DNA from 2 places in the Enterobacter sp. K510 genome. Region 1 is predicted to be linked to the other one. Evidence: predicted binding sites of a transcription regulator. Region 1 holds the regulator's gene; the other holds the start of a gene.
What was found. Region 1 encodes PurR, which represses purine synthesis genes. Its sites were predicted from a motif close to CANGCAAACGTTTGCNTG; they were not measured.
Positions count from the first base shown of each region.

Region 2: the regulator PurR is predicted to act here: its motif matches at 3,544-3,561, upstream of purL (phosphoribosylformylglycinamidine synthase).

Region 1 covers NZ_JBNRLQ010000004.1:306,069-314,022, forward strand. The annotation lists tRNA gene ACQUTD_RS09290 (tRNA-Val) at 12-88, opposite strand; tRNA gene ACQUTD_RS09295 (tRNA-Val) at 104-180, opposite strand; gene mdtK (MdtK family multidrug efflux MATE transporter) at 331-1,704, opposite strand; gene ACQUTD_RS09305 (riboflavin synthase subunit alpha) at 1,928-2,560, shown strand; gene cfa (cyclopropane fatty acyl phospholipid synthase) at 2,597-3,745, opposite strand; gene punC (purine nucleoside transporter PunC) at 4,046-5,230, opposite strand; gene punR (DNA-binding transcriptional activator PunR) at 5,344-6,255, shown strand; gene purR (HTH-type transcriptional repressor PurR) at 6,272-7,297, opposite strand; gene cydH (cytochrome bd-I oxidase subunit CydH) at 7,592-7,684, shown strand; gene ACQUTD_RS09335 (MFS transporter) at 7,857-7,954, shown strand, end outside.
Region 2 covers NZ_JBNRLQ010000008.1:24,968-32,921, forward strand. The annotation lists gene ACQUTD_RS14850 (PTS transporter subunit EIIC) at 1-616, shown strand, start outside; gene yfhb (phosphatidylglycerophosphatase C) at 620-1,255, shown strand; partial or broken gene tadA (tRNA adenosine(34) deaminase TadA) at 1,282-1,819, shown strand; gene mltF (membrane-bound lytic murein transglycosylase MltF) at 1,816-3,381, opposite strand; gene purL (phosphoribosylformylglycinamidine synthase) at 3,648-7,535, shown strand.

The DNA of each region.
Region 1 (7,954 bases):
GTATTGCTGAATGGTGCGTCCGAGTGGACTCGAACCACCGACCCCCACCATGTCAAGGTGGTGCTCTAACCAACTGAGCTACGGACGCACTGTACAGAAAGAATGGTGCGTTCAATTGGACTCGAACCAACGACCCCCACCATGTCAAGGTGGTGCTCTAACCAACTGAGCTATGAACGCATTGTTGTGCTGACAACGGGGACGAATATTAGCGGCAGGGCGCGGCTGTGGCAAGCGGAAAAAAGCAATTTTCATTCTGATTTCACGCGATTGCGGAACAACTGCGCAAAATGTTGAGAAAGTAGCCGCCCTCAGGCGGCCACACTGTACTTAACGCGCCGCGCGGGCGAGGATCACGCCCGAAGGCTGACGTTGCAGGTAACGCATGCGCAGCATCATCAGGATGGCCGCCGAGGTCAGGCCGATGATAAAGCCCATCCAGAAACCGGCAGGGCCCATGCGATCCACCACCAGATCGGTTAGCGCCAGTACATAGCCGCTCGGCAATCCGAGCACCCAGTAGGCGGTAAAGGTAATAAAGAAGATGGAGCGCGTATCTTTATAGCCACGCAGAATACCGCTGCCGACCACCTGGATGGAATCGGAAAGCTGATACACCGCCGCCATCAGCATTAACTGCGAGGCTAGATGCACCACTTCCGGATTGTCGTTATACAGCAGGGCAATATCTTCCCGCAGCGCGACGGTGAAGATCGCGGTGACGACCGCCATGCAGACGCCTACCGCCAGCCCGGTTCGCGCGGCGGTTTGCGCATCCAGCGTCGAGCCCTGGCCCAGGCGATAACCCACGCGAATGGTGACCGCTGCCGCCAGCGACATCGGCAGGACGAACATCAGCGAGCTGAAGTTAAGGGCGATCTGGTGCCCGGCCACATCGACAATGCCAAGGGGCGACACCAGCAGCGCCACCACGGCGAACAGCGTCACCTCAAAGAACAGCGCGAGGGCGATGGGCAGCCCCAGTTGCGCCAGGCGCAGCAGCACGGCGGGATCCGGTTTGCCAAAACGCATATCGTTACGGATGTCGCGCATGGAGCGCGCGCGCTTAATGTAGGAGACCATGCAGACGAACATCATCCAGTACACCGTTGCCGTCGCCACGCCGCAGCCGACGCCGCCCATCTCAGGCATACCGAAATGACCATAAATCAGCACATAGTTGATGGGGATATTCACCAGCAGGCCGAGAAAACCAAACACCATGCCGGGCTTGGTTTTCGCCAGCCCTTCACACTGGTTACGCGCCACCTGGAAGAACAGATAGCCAGGCGCGCCCCACAGCAGGGCGCGCAGATAGCGCACCGCTTTGTCCGCCAGTTCGGGATCGATATTGTGCATCGCATGAATGATATGACCCGCGTTCCACAGCACGATCATGATCAGCACCGACACGCCGCCCGCCAGCCAGAAACCCTGGCGTACCTGGTGGGCAATACGGTCGCGGCGGCCGGAGCCGTTCAGTTGCGCAACCGTCGGCGTCAGCGCCAGCAGCAGCCCATGACCAAAAAGAATGGCGGGCAGCCAGATAGAGGTACCAATAGCCACCGCCGCCATGTCGGTGGCGCTGTAGCCGCCCGCCATCACGGTATCGACGAAACCCATCGCGGTCTGGGCGATTTGCGCAATGATCACCGGGATTGCCAGTGCTAATAACTGACGCGCTTCAAGAAAGTACTTCTGCACGTGAACACCTGTTGAATTGTAGTTATATGAAAAACTGAATAGCCGCCGTTACTGGCAGCAAAAGATTTGCAGGAGAAATAACCAGTACATTGTAGCGGGGAAATGCGATTAATCCAGAGAAAAAACAGCGTAATAAGTGCCGAGACTGGCAACCTCATTTTTCACCTGTTATTGTGCTGGTATAAACTCGGTTAACCGAATTAATGATACAGGAGCACCAGGCATGTTTACCGGTATTGTACAGGGCACGGCAAAAGTGGTGTCCATTGATGAGAAACCCAATTTCCGCACGCACGTCGTGGCGCTGCCAGACACCATGCTGGATGGTCTGGAGACGGGCGCGTCCGTGGCGCACAACGGTTGCTGCCTGACCGTAACGGAAATTAACGGCAACCTTATCAGTTTCGACTTAATGAAAGAGACGCTGCGTATTACCAATCTCGGTGAATTAGCCCCCGGCGATTATGTGAATGTTGAGCGTGCGGCAAAATTCAGCGATGAAATTGGCGGACATTTAATGTCAGGTCATATTATCACTACCGCGGAAGTGGTTAAGATCCTGGCGTCAGAAAATAATCGTCAGATCTGGTTTAAAGTCCAGGATCCGACGCTGATGAAGTATATTCTTTATAAAGGATTTATCGGTATTGACGGTATTAGCCTGACGGTAGGCGAGGTGACGCCGACGCGCTTTTGCGTGCACCTGATCCCGGAAACGCTGGAGCGCACCACGCTCAGCAGCAAAAAACTGGGCAGCCGCGTCAATATCGAAATCGATCCCCAGACCCAGGCGGTGGTGGACACCGTCGAACGCGTAATGGCGGCCCGGGTGGTGGTGGTTGAGCGCGACGAGTAAATTCCACAAAAAACCCCGGCAAGCCGGGGTTTTTTATCAACGCGCCACACGCAGGCCGTTTTCCACGCCCCGGCTGAACACCACCTGCCAGAGCTGAATATCCCGCGCGCGGAACGCCCCCGCACAGGCATTGAGATAGTAGCTGAACATCCTTCTGAAACGATCAGAATAATTGCCGGCAATCTCCGGCCAGGCGGCCTGAAAACGGCTGTGCCAGGCCATCAGCGTTTTATCATAATCCGAACCGAAGTTATGCCAGTCTTCCATCACAAAATGCGGCTCGCTGGCGGTGGCGATCTGCCGCACCGACGGCAGGCAGCCGTTAGGGAAGATGTACTTATTGATCCAGGGATCGACGTGGTGGTCGGTTTTATTCGAGCCGATAGTGTGCAGTAAAAACAGGCCGTCAGGTTTCAGATTGCGATCGACAACCTCAAAATAGGTGGCGTAGTTTTTAGGACCAACGTGTTCGAACATGCCGACAGAGACGATGCGGTCAAACTGCTCGTTAAGATCGCGATAATCCTGGAGCAAAATAGTCACATCGAGATCCTGACAGCGTTCCTGCGCCATTTTTTGCTGTTCCGCAGAAATCGTCACGCCCACCACGCTGACGTCATAGTGCTGCGCCATGTACTGCGCAAGCCCACCCCAGCCACAGCCGATGTCGAGCACACGCATTCCGGGCTGGAGCTGTAGCTTTTCGCAAATCAGTTTTAGCTTGGCAAGCTGGGCGTCTGCCAGCGTCGTGGCATCCTTCCAGTAGGCGCAAGAGTATTGCATTTGCGGATCCAGCATGCGGCTGAACAGATCATTACCCAAATCGTAATGCTCTTTGCCGACGATCCATGCCCGGCGCTTGCTCTGCAAATTAAATAATCTGGCGCCCGCTATACGCAGTGTATCTTTGAGATGGTGCGGGAGCTGGTTTTCAAGACCGGCACGCAGGACGTTGTTGAAGAAAATGTCCAGCCGTTCGCAATCCCACCAGCCGTCCATATAACTTTCACCCAGCCCCAGCGATCCTTCCTGCAGCACGCGTTTAAAAAAATGAGGATTTTTGACCTGAATATCTGCCGGGGACGAACCGTTGATTGTGATCCCCGCCCGGCCAAGCAGTTCGCTTACGATACGAAACCAGTCATCATCCCGTATGTTAACGTCTTCTATGCACGATGAACTCATAGCTTCTCCATCACCTGTATGTGATCAGAACCTTCAAACAGCGTAGTCGCTTTTTAGGGTTTGTGAGAAATCTCACGGAATGGTCCGCGAGCCAGAAATCCGACGTAGAACAGAGGAAGGGAGATTACCCTTGCCGAAAAGGCCATCCGTGGTGAGAGAGGCGTCATCCTGCGCCTGTTACTGCATAATATTTATCGTAATTATATGTGCCGGAAATGAGTATAGGCCTCAGATCCGGCAGATACAATAGTAAATTCTTAGCAACCTAATCACTGGTTTGTAACATAGTTGCCCGGTGAACTATGCAGAGGCGGTTTCAGCATCCGCGTCTGTTACACCATGACGCTGCATCCGGTAACCGGCAGCGGCCAGTAATACGGTGATCAGCATTACGCTGGTGGTGGTCAACAGCGGCGTGCCGATAAGCGCGGACACCACCAGACTGGCAAGGAAACAGAGCCCCAGTTGCAGGGTATTTTGCAGCGCCGCCGCACGTCCGGTCGCCTGCGGGAACGGGCGCAGCGCCTGGGCCACCACAATGGGATAAATGGCGCCGTTCGCCATTGCCATCACGCAGAAGGGCACCAGCAGCGCAGTGAGGGATTGACCCGCCACCAGCCCGGCTATCCAGGTACCCGCCACGCTCAGACCGTAGAACACCAGCAGCCACGGCAGTAACTTTTTACCCTGCCACTTTTGCAGCGCTGCGCGGCATCCATAGCCGCCGATCAGAAAGGCGATGGTTTGCGGCACATAGCTCAGGCCAATGGCCGCCGGGCCGTAGCCCATTTCGCTGAGGATAAAGGGCGAGCCGGTCAGCCAGGCGAAGAAGCTGGCGGAGCAGGCGGCGTAGATCAGCACGTTACCGCGGTAATCCCGGGAACGGAGCAGGGTGGCAAAGGTCAGCGGCACGTCGCTGCTGGTGGTTTTTTTTACCACCGGCTTCAGGCGCAGCGCGGGCAGCATCAGCACCAGCGTAATGACAAACAGCGTCATAAAAATCATTTGCCAGGAAAAATGCGCGAGGATCCAGCTGCCCAGCAGCGGCGCAAGGGCCGGAGAGAGACCCACCAGCGGCATAATGGTGGCGAAGATACGATTAGTGCGGTGTGCCGGATAGTGATCCGTCACCAGCGCCTGCCAGGTGACGGCGGCGGCGCAGACGCCGATCGCCTGGATAAAACGCAGCACCAGCAGCCAGGTGGCGTCGCGCACCCACAGCATGCCCAGACAGCCGACGGCAAAGAGCGCCAGACCGCTTAACAGCACCGGGCGGCGACCATAAGTATCGGACAGCGGACCCCACGCCAGTTGCGCAACCGCAAATCCGGCTAAAAACAGACTCAGGCTGGCGCTGACAGCAGCCGCCGGGGTTTGAAGATCATTCTGAATAACGGCGAAGGCGGGTAAATACATATCTGTAGCCAGAAAGCCCAGTACGCTTAACCCCGCCAGCCAGACTAAAAATCCTTTTCCAGGTTTCATGTCACGTTCTCTTGTTTTGGCAGGTGAGCAGAGCGGCAGAGTGTAGGGAGTGCAATGACGGTTGTGAAACGCTAATATTTGCACATTGCATTCAAAAAATTTGCAGGCAGAACATGTGGTCAGAATATTCACTGGAAGTGGTTGATGCGGTGGCACGAACCGGCAGCTTCAGCGCCGCCGCGCAGGAACTCCACCGGGTCCCATCGGCGGTGAGCTATACGGTGCGGCAGCTGGAAGAGTGGCTGGCGGTGCCACTGTTCGAGCGCCGTCACCGTGACGTGGTGCTTACTCCCGCCGGACGCTGGTTTTTAAAGGAAGGGCGATCTGTTATCAAAAAAATGCAGATCACCCGTCAGCAGTGTCAGCAGATCGCCAACGGCTGGCGGGGGCAGTTATCCATCGCGGTGGACAATATCGTTAAGCCCGAACGTAGCAGGCAAATGATCGTCGATTTCTACCGCCACTTTCAGGATGTGGAGCTGATCGTCTTTCAGGAAGTATTCAACGGCGTGTGGGACGCGCTGGCGGATGGCCGCGTGGAACTGGCGATTGGCGCGACCCAGGCGGTGCCGGTGGGCGGGCGCTACGCCTTCCGGGATATGGGGAAATTGAGCTGGAAGTGCGTGGTATCCCGTGAACACCCGCTGGCGGCGATGGACGGGCCGCTGAGCGATGACACCTTGCGCAACTGGCCGTCGCTGGTGCGCGAGGACACCTCCCGCTCGCTGCCCAAGCGTATTACCTGGCTGCTGGATAACCAGCGGCGCATCATCGCGCCCGATTGGGAATCCTCGGCGGCCTGTTTGTCGGCGGGATTGTGTATCGGCATGGTACCGGCGCATTTTGCCAGGCCCTGGCTTGATCGCGGAGAGTGGGTGGCGCTGCCGCTTGAAAATCCCTTCCCGGATGCCGCCTGTTGCCTGACGTGGCAGCAAAAGGATAATTCGCCCGCCTTAAGCTGGCTGCTGGATTATTTAGGAGACAGCGAGACGCTGAATAAAGAGTGGTTGCGGGAGCCAGAGTGACTGGCTCCCGGCAGGCTTAGCGGCGATAGTCGCGGAACGGGCCGTCGGCGACCGAGCGGCGTTCGATGAGACGCGGGTGCACCTCAATGGATTGCGACTCTTCACGCTTGCTGACGATCCTGTCCATCAGCATATTGAAGGCCGTTTCGCCCAGCGAGTCTTTCGGCTGGTGAATGGTGGTCAGCGCCGGGGTGAAGAAACGGGCGTTGCGCACGTTGTCATAACCAATCAGCGACACGTCCTGCGGCACGCGCAGACCCATTTCATCAGCCCCGCAGAGCGCGCCCATCGCCATCACGTCGCCGCCGCAGAAGACTGCGGTCGGACGATGCGGCTGGGAGAGGATCTGCTGCATGGCGCGGTAGCCGGATTCCGGCTCAAAGTCGCCCTGCACGATCCAGTTTTCCGGCACCTTAATCAGCGCTTCTTCCATCGCTTTCATAAAGCCCGCCAGACGGCCCGCGCCGGTGTTACGCTCAAGCGGGCCCGGAATGACGCCGATTTCACGGTGGCCGCGTTCGATCAGATACCGGCCCGCCATATAGCCGCCTTCAAAGGCGTTATCGATCACCGAATCGGTAAAGTCCGCTTTCGCTTCGCCCCAGTCCATCACCACCATCGGGATATGACGGTACTCTTCCAGCATGCGCAACAGCGGGTCCGGGTATTCAGAACACATCACCATCAGGCCGTCGACGCGCTTTTGCGCCATCATCGACAGATAAGCGCGCTGCTTTTCAAGATTGTTCCAGGCGTTGCCGAGGATCAGGGTATAGCCCTTCTGGAAGCAGTTTTTCTCAACAGCTTCAATGATTTCGGCAAAGTAGGGCGCTTCGCTGCTGGTCGCCAGCAAGCCAATCGACTTGGTATGGTTAACCTTCAGACTGCGCGCCACCGCGCTCGGGGAATAATGCAGCTCTTTGATAGCTGCCCACACCGCGTTGCGCGTTTCTTCCGCAACAAAACGGGTTTTGTTAATAACATGTGATACGGTTGTAGTGGAAACGTTTGCGCGTTTCGCTACATCTTTAATTGTTGCCATTAGATCTCACTCCAGACCATATCTTAAGCTCCTGATACTGCTACAGGTAAACGTTTGCCTTAAAAAACCCTTCGCGCAACATTTTCAGGTTGCGATACGCCGGGAAAACAACACAGGACGTCAGGAGGGGTCAGTGGCCGGTACGCGAATAAATTTAGCGTGGAATTCTGGCTGATCTTGATGAAAAGGGGAAGCCTAAAAATGGTTATCAATCTAAAACAGAGAAGATTTTTGCGTTTAACTGTGCAAAAATGAGCAATCTCACTTTTTGTGGGGGTTAACAAAGGAGAAAAAATGATGGATAGCAATCTGAAGTATTCGCTGTTTACTACCGTAATCGTGCTCAGCCTGATCGTTGCTGGCGCAATGACTGCCGCTTTTAATTGATCCAGAGCAGGGAGAGCGCTCTCCCTCTCTTTTTCATTCCCGCCGATTGTTATCAAATTTGCAATAATCTTTTGTCACTTCATTAACTTCTGTTTTTTTGTGATTAATGTCATGCTTTTGACTTCACCGCGAGGCGCTCTGTACGCCATCGCATTACTGGAGTCATGTAATAATGAAGATAAATTTTCCCCTGCTGTCACTGGCAATCGGGGCTTTTGGGATAGGTACAACTGAATTTTCACCCATGGGATTGCTGCCGGTAATCGCCCG
Region 2 (7,954 bases), on a different contig from region 1:
GCTGCTGACCACGCTCATCACCGGCGCGATTGCCATAGTGGCGCTGCAACCGCTTGGCGGCTGGATCTCCGAAGCCATCGCCCACGGTGCGTCCTGGGCTATCGATCGCGGCGGTTTCCTGGTGGGCGCGATCATGGCCGGGACATTCCTGCCGCTGGTGCTGACCGGGCTGCATCAGGGGCTGGTGCCGATCCACGTCGAACTGGTGCAGGCCCACGGCTATAACGCGCTGTTGCCGATCCTCTCTATGGCGGGCGTAGGTCAGGTGGGCGCGGCTATCGCGGTGCTGATGAAAACCCGTAACAGCCGCCTGAAAAAGCTCTGTAAAGGGGCGCTGCCGGTAGGTTTGCTGGGTATTGGCGAACCGCTGATTTTTGGCGTCACCCTGCCGCTCGGCAAGCCATTCCTCGGGGCTTGTCTGGGCGGTGCCGTGGGCGGGGCGCTGATCAGCTACTTTAAAGTGGCGACAGTGATCACCTTCGGAATTTCCGGTTTACCGCTGGCATTAACGATAGTGACCGGAAAAGTCGTGCTCTATCTGTTAGGCTATTTAGTGGCGGTTATTGCCGGGTTCCTCTTTACCTGGCTTTTAGGGTTCAACGATCCAGAGGAGTAAGGTTTGGCTAACAGCGAGCGTCGTGTCGTTTTTTTTGACCTGGATGGCACACTGCATCAGCAGGATATGTTTGGTACCTTCTTGCGTTACATGTTGCGTCGTCAGCCACTGAATGCGCTGCTCGTTCTGCCGTTGCTGCCCATTATCGGCGGCGCGTTACTGATCAAAGGACGCGCCGCGCGCTGGCCGATGAGCCTGCTGTTATGGGGCTGTACCTGGGGGCACAGCGAAGCGCGCCTGAAACAGCTGGAAAAGGAGTTTGTCGCCTGGTTCCGCACCAAAGTCACCGCGTTCCCCGTGGTGCAGGACCGTCTTACCAACTATCTTGCCGCCTCCGACGCCGACATCTGGCTGATCACCGGTTCGCCGCAGCCGCTGGTGGAGCAGGTCTATTTCGATACCCCCTGGCTGCCGCGGGTCAATCTGATCGCCAGCCAGGTCCATCGCCGTTACGGAGGCTGGGTGCTGACCATGCGCTGCCTCGGCCATGAAAAAGTGGTGCAGCTGGAGCGCAAAATCGGCACGCCGCTGCGGCTGTACAGCGGTTACAGCGACAGCAAACAGGACAACCCCCTGCTTTACTTCTGCCAGCATCGCTGGCGCGTTACGCCGCGCGGCGAACTCCAGCAACTCGAATAGTGCCTGATACATAGCGACTGTGTATAATGCGCCCCGCTTTTATCACTGGAGTGCTATAACTTGTCCGACGCTGAATTGACCCATGAATACTGGATGCGCCATGCGCTTACGCTTGCTCAGCGCGCCTGGGATGAAGGGGAAGTACCGGTCGGCGCGGTGCTGGTGCACAATAACCAGGTGATTGGCGAAGGCTGGAACCGGCCCATTGGCCGTCATGATCCCACCGCCCACGCCGAAATTATGGCGCTACGGCAGGGCGGGCTGGTACAGCAAAACTACCGTCTGCTGGATACCACGCTCTATGTGACGCTGGAGCCGTGCGTGATGTGCGCAGGCGCAATGGTGCACAGCCGCATCGGGCGGCTGATCTTCGGCGCGCGGGATGCGAAAACCGGCGCGGCAGGATCCCTTATCGACGTGCTGCACCATCCGGGTATGAATCACCGGGTAGAGATTATGGAAGGCATTCTGGGCGAGGAGTGCGCCGGTATGCTGAGCGCCTTTTTCCGGGCGCGGCGGGCCGAGAAAAAAGCGTTGAAAAAGGGCGCGACAGACGCGCGCTAAGGCGCGGGTTTTTGCACCGGCGGCAGCTGCGCCGGAGCCTGAGGTAGCACCAGCGGGGAATGGCCCAGCACCTCCGCCGGGGAAAACGCGCTGAAAGGCAGCACGCCTTCTTGAGGCGCATCCAGTTCATCCATCTCCACGATCGGATAGCTTTGCGCCAGACGCAATGCCTCCGCCGCCTGTTTCTCTTTCTCCTGCAAATATCCCACCAGGCTTATCTGATACTTACGGATATTCTCCACATAGGCATAGGCCTCGTGACCCCGCGCATAGCCATAGGTGAGTTTGCTGTACCAGGGCTTCTGGCTCAGTAAGGGCAGGCGTTGCTTAACATCAGACCAGCTGTCAGGATTACCTTTGGTGCGGGCGGTCAGCGCGCGGGCGTCCAGCATGTGCGCATAACCCATGTTATAGGCCGCCAGCGCAAACCAGATACGCTCTTCTTCCGGCACCGTCTCCGGTACTTTCCCCATCATGTCCTGCAAATAACGCGCGCCGCCGCTGATGCTCTGCTCGGCATCGGTGCGGTCGCTCAGGCCAAGGCTCTGGGCAGTATTTTTGGTCAGCATCATTAAGCCGCGCACGCCGGTGGGCGAGGTGGCCTGAGTGTCCCAGTGGGATTCCTGATACGAGATTGCCGCCAGCAGCCGCCAGTCAATATTCTGCGCGTATTTCTCAAACAGCGGCTGCAGTTCCGGCAGCACATTGTCCACCGCCCGCAGGAAGGAGCGGGTATCGACATAGTCAAAGCCCTCGCCATGGCCGAGATATTTCTCTTCGAGCCGCGCCAGGGTGCCGTCTTCATTGATATCGTTAAAAAAATCGAGCATCGCCGCAGACAGGGTGTTGTCGCTGTCTTTGTGAGTAAACCAGGTTACCGGTTGCTCATCGCTGATATCCAGCGCCACCGCCAGTTCCGGATGCACCCGCTGGAACAGGCTGATGGCGACAGAATCCGCCACCGTGTACGCCAGCTTACCGTCCGCCACCTGTTGCAGCAGGGCGCTGGTGCCGAGTTTTTCATCCACCGTCCAGCTCAGATCCGGGAATTTCTGCGCTTTCAGCGCCTGCAAATCGTTGATGGCGACATGCCCCGGCGCAATGGTCAGCTGCGAGGCGTTCACTTCCGCGAGCGAGCGCGGGCGATAACTGCCCACCCGGTATACCAGTTGTTGCGAGACGGAATAGTAGATTGGCCCGGCCTGATAATTACGTACGCGCTCGCTGTTATACACCAGCCCGGCGGCCAGCATATCGGCGCGGTCATGATCGAGATCGTCAAACAGCTGGCTGATATTCTGCCGCACCGTAACTTTCAGCGTCACGCCCAGATAATCGGCAAACTGCTGCGCCAGTTCGTAATCCAGACCGGAAGGCTTGTCGTCAACGGAAGACCAGGTCAGCGGGGAGACAATGGTGCTGACGCGCAGCTCACCGCGCGCCTGGATGGCGGCGATGCGGTTTTCGGCTTTAGTTGACCAGGGAACGGAAGGCCACAACGCCGCTGCCAGCAGCAGGGTAACGATGCCGATAAGCAGATAATTAAGCTTTAATTTTTTCAATTAGTTAATTCTCTGCGCCGCGCGAGTCCTGAGTAGATGCTGCCCTGATAACAATAATGCGTGATGAAGGATGAGCGGCATTTTGCTTAACAATAAGGCAGTTGGCAACTAATTCGCGAAGCGGCAGGCGCAGCGGCGCAAAAACTGCGCCGATTTTATTTCCACGCAAACGGTTTCGTCGGCGCTCACTATTCTCTATAATGTGCCCGTTTTCCCCACCTTGCGCATACGTAAAGCGTCACCGACGCGCTAAAGACGAGAGACTTATGATGGAAATTCTGCGTGGTTCGCCTGCCCTGTCTGCCTTCCGTATCAACAAATTGCTGGCGCGTTTTCAGGCGGCCGACCTTCCTGTAAGCAACATTTACGCCGAGTATGTCCATTTTGCCGATCTCACCGCCCCGTTAACTGCCGATGAGCACGCCCAACTGGCGCGTCTGCTGCAATACGGCCCGGCGCTCGCCAGCCATACCCCGGCAGGCAAGCTGATCCTGGTGACGCCGCGTCCCGGCACTATTTCTCCCTGGTCATCCAAAGCCACCGATATCGCCCACAACTGCGGGCTGGCGCTGATCAGCCGCCTTGAGCGCGGCGTGGCGTATTATGTTGACGCCGCTGAACTGAGCACGGAACAGTGGCAGTCCGTGGCGGACGAATTGCATGACCGCATGATGGAAACGGTGTTCGCAGCGCTGGACGATGCGCAGCAGCTGTTTGCCCATCACCAGCCTGCGCCGGTTTCCAGCGTTGATATGCTGGGGCAGGGGCGTCAGGCGCTGAACGACGCCAACCTGCGTCTGGGGCTGGCGCTGGCGGAAGACGAAATTGACTATCTGTTCGATGCCTTTACCCGTCTGGGTCGCAACCCGAACGACATCGAGCTCTATATGTTCGCCCAGGCAAACTCCGAACACTGCCGTCACAAAATCTTTAACGCTGACTGGGTGATCGACGGCGAACAGCAGCCGAAATCGCTGTTTAAAATGATCAAGAACACCTTTGAACAGACCCCGGATCACGTGTTGTCGGCCTATAAAGACAACGCCGCCGTGATGGAAGGTTCAGAGGTGGGGCGTTTCTACGCCAGCCACGAAGAAGGGCGCTACGACTTCCACCAGGAGCCGACGCATATCCTGATGAAAGTGGAAACCCATAACCACCCGACGGCGATCTCGCCGTGGCCGGGCGCGGCAACCGGCTCCGGCGGTGAAATTCGTGATGAAGGCGCCACCGGGCGCGGTGCGAAGCCGAAAGCCGGGCTGGTGGGCTTCTCCGTTTCCAACCTGCGTATACCGGGCTTTGAACAGCCGTGGGAAGAAGATTTCGGCAAGCCGGATCGCATCGTTACCGCGCTGGATATTATGACCGACGGCCCGCTTGGCGGCGCGGCCTTTAATAACGAATTCGGTCGCCCGGCGCTGAACGGCTACTTCCGTACCTATGAAGAAAAAGTGAACAGCCACAACGGCGAAGAGCTGCGCGGCTATCATAAGCCGATCATGCTGGCGGGTGGGATCGGCAACATTCGCGCCGATCATGTGCAAAAAGGCGAGATCAACGTTGGCGCGAAACTGATCGTGCTGGGCGGTCCGGCGATGAACATCGGTCTGGGCGGCGGCGCGGCGTCCTCTATGGCCTCCGGCCAGTCCGATGCGGATCTCGATTTTGCCTCCGTACAGCGCGACAACCCTGAAATGGAACGTCGTTGCCAGGAAGTGATCGACCGCTGCTGGCAGCTTGGCGAGGCTAACCCAATCCTCTTTATTCATGACGTTGGCGCGGGCGGTCTGTCCAACGCCATGCCGGAACTGGTGAGCGACGGCAACCGCGGCGGTCGGTTCGATCTGCGCAAAATTCTCAGCGATGAGCCGGGCATGAGCCCGCTGGAAATCTGGTGTAACGAATCCCAGGAGCGTTACGTGCTGGCGGTCGCCGCCGATCAGTTACCGCTGTTCGATGCCCTGTGCCGTCGCGAGCGCGCCCCTTATGCGGTGATCGGCGAAGCTACCGAAGAGATGCACTTAAGCCTCTCCGACAGCCACTTCGACAATCAGCCTATCGACATGCCGCTGGACGTGCTGCTGGGCAAAACGCCGAAAATGACCCGCACGGTGCAGACGCAAAAAGCGGCAGGCGAGGCCTTTAACCGTCAGAGCATCACCGTAGCGGAGGCGGTTAACCGTGTGCTGCATCTTCCTGCGGTGGCGGAAAAAACCTTCCTTGTCACCATCGGCGACCGCAGCGTCACCGGTATGGTGGCCCGCGATCAAATGGTCGGACCCTGGCAGGTGCCGGTGGCGAACTGTGCCGTGACTACCGCCAGCCTCGACAGCTACTATGGCGAAGCCATGTCGCTGGGCGAACGCGCGCCGGTGGCGCTGCTGGACTTTGCCGCCTCTGCCCGTCTGGCGGTCGGCGAAGCCCTGACCAACATCGCCGCCACGCAAATTGGCGACATCAAACGCATTAAGCTTTCCGCCAACTGGATGGCGGCAGCCGGCCACCCTGGCGAAGACGCCGGGCTGTATGAAGCGGTCAAAGCGGTGGGCGAAGAACTCTGCCCGGCGCTCGGCCTGACCATCCCGGTGGGTAAAGACTCCATGTCGATGAAAACCCGCTGGCAGGACGGCAACGAACAGCGCGAAATGACCTCGCCGCTGTCGCTGGTGATCACCGCCTTTGCCCGCGTGGAAGACGTGCGCCATACCATCACGCCGCAGCTCTCCACCGACGATAACGCCCTGCTGCTGATCGACCTGGGTAAAGGTCACAATGCTCTGGGCGCAACGGCGCTGGCGCAGGTGTATCGTCAGCTTGGCGACAAACCGGCGGACGTACGCGATGTTACGCAGCTGAAAGGCTTCTACGATGCTATCCAGGCGCTGGTGGCGGGACGCCAGCTGCTGGCCTATCACGATCGTTCCGATGGCGGCCTGCTGGTGACGCTGGCAGAGATGGCTTTTGCCGGTCACTGCGGCATTGAAGCCGATATTGCCGCGCTGGGGGACGATCGCCTGGCCGCGCTGTTTAACGAAGAGCTGGGCGCGGTGATCCAGATCCGCGCCGCCGACCGCGAATCGGTGGAAAACATTTTAAGCAAACACGGTCTGGCGGACTGCGTGCACTATCTGGGCAAGGCCGTAACAGGAGATCGCTTTACGCTTACCGCCGGGCAACAGCCGGTGTTCAGCGAAAGCCGTACCACGCTGCGTATGTGGTGGGCAGAAACCACCTGGCAGATGCAGCGTCTGCGCGATAACCCGGAATGCGCCGACCAGGAGCACCAGGCAAAAGCCAACGATGCCGATCCGGGTCTGAACGTGAAGCTCTCCTTCGACATCAACGAGGACATCGCCGCGCCATATATCGCGACAGGCGCGCGTCCGAAAGTGGCGGTACTGCGCGAGCAGGGCGTGAACTCCCATGTTGAAATGGCGGCGGCATTCCACCGCGCCGGTTTCGACGCTATCGACGTGCACATGAGCGACCTGCTGGCGGGCCGTACCGGTCTGGATGATTTCCAGGCGCTGGTGGCGTGCGGCGGTTTCTCCTACGGTGACGTGCTGGGGGCAGGGGAAGGCTGGGCAAAATCCATTCTGTTCAACAGCCGCGTACGTGACACCTTCGAAACCTTCTTCCATCGCCCGCAGACGCTGGCGCTGGGGGTATGTAACGGTTGCCAGATGATGTCCAACCTGCGCGAACTGATCCCTGGCAGCGATCTGTGGCCGCGCTTTGTGCGTAACCACTCCGACCGTTTTGAAGCCCGCTTCAGCCTGGTGGAAGTGACGCAAAGCCCGTCTCTGCTGTTGCAGGGGATGGTCGGCTCGCAGATGCCGATTGCCGTTTCTCACGGGGAAGGTCGTGTGGAAGTGCGCGATGACGCCCATCTGGCGGCGCTGGAAAGCAAAGGCCTGGTGGCGCTGCGTTTCGTGGATAACACCGGCAAGGTGACGCAGACCTATCCGGCTAACCCGAACGGCTCGCCGAATGGCATCACTGCCGTGACCTCGGAAAACGGTCGCGTAACGCTGATGATGCCGCACCCGGAGCGCGTATTCCGTACCGTCAGCAACTCCTGGCACCCGGAAAACTGGGGCGAGGACAGCCCGTGGATGCGTATCTTCCGTAACGCCCGTAAGCAACTGGGATAATGCTCACACGCCACTGTCGGTTTTAGCCGACAGTGGCGCATTTTCCTGTCTCTTTTTGGCGACACTTAACTCTTTGATTTTATTAGTGATGACTTTTTCGCTTCCGCTGTGTTGCTTTTTGGCGACAGTGTGGCGTAAAAGTGAGCAGGCTAAGTACCACCGCTTTAATAATTAAATCCTTTTAATTCAATGGCTAAATAATAAACTCTGTACATTGGCACGGGTTGTGCATATTATAAGGCAGTGGCTCATTCACCTTCTTATGTCAGCCCCTTCGGGACGTGCTACATAAACTCAGAATGACGCACAAAAAGGTGCCTGCCGTCCAATTGCTGATCATAGCGCTGCTATTTCAGACCCCGGGCGAAACGTCGAGTAAGGCACCGCCTAATTCCAGATAAAGCCGGGTAATTCCCGGC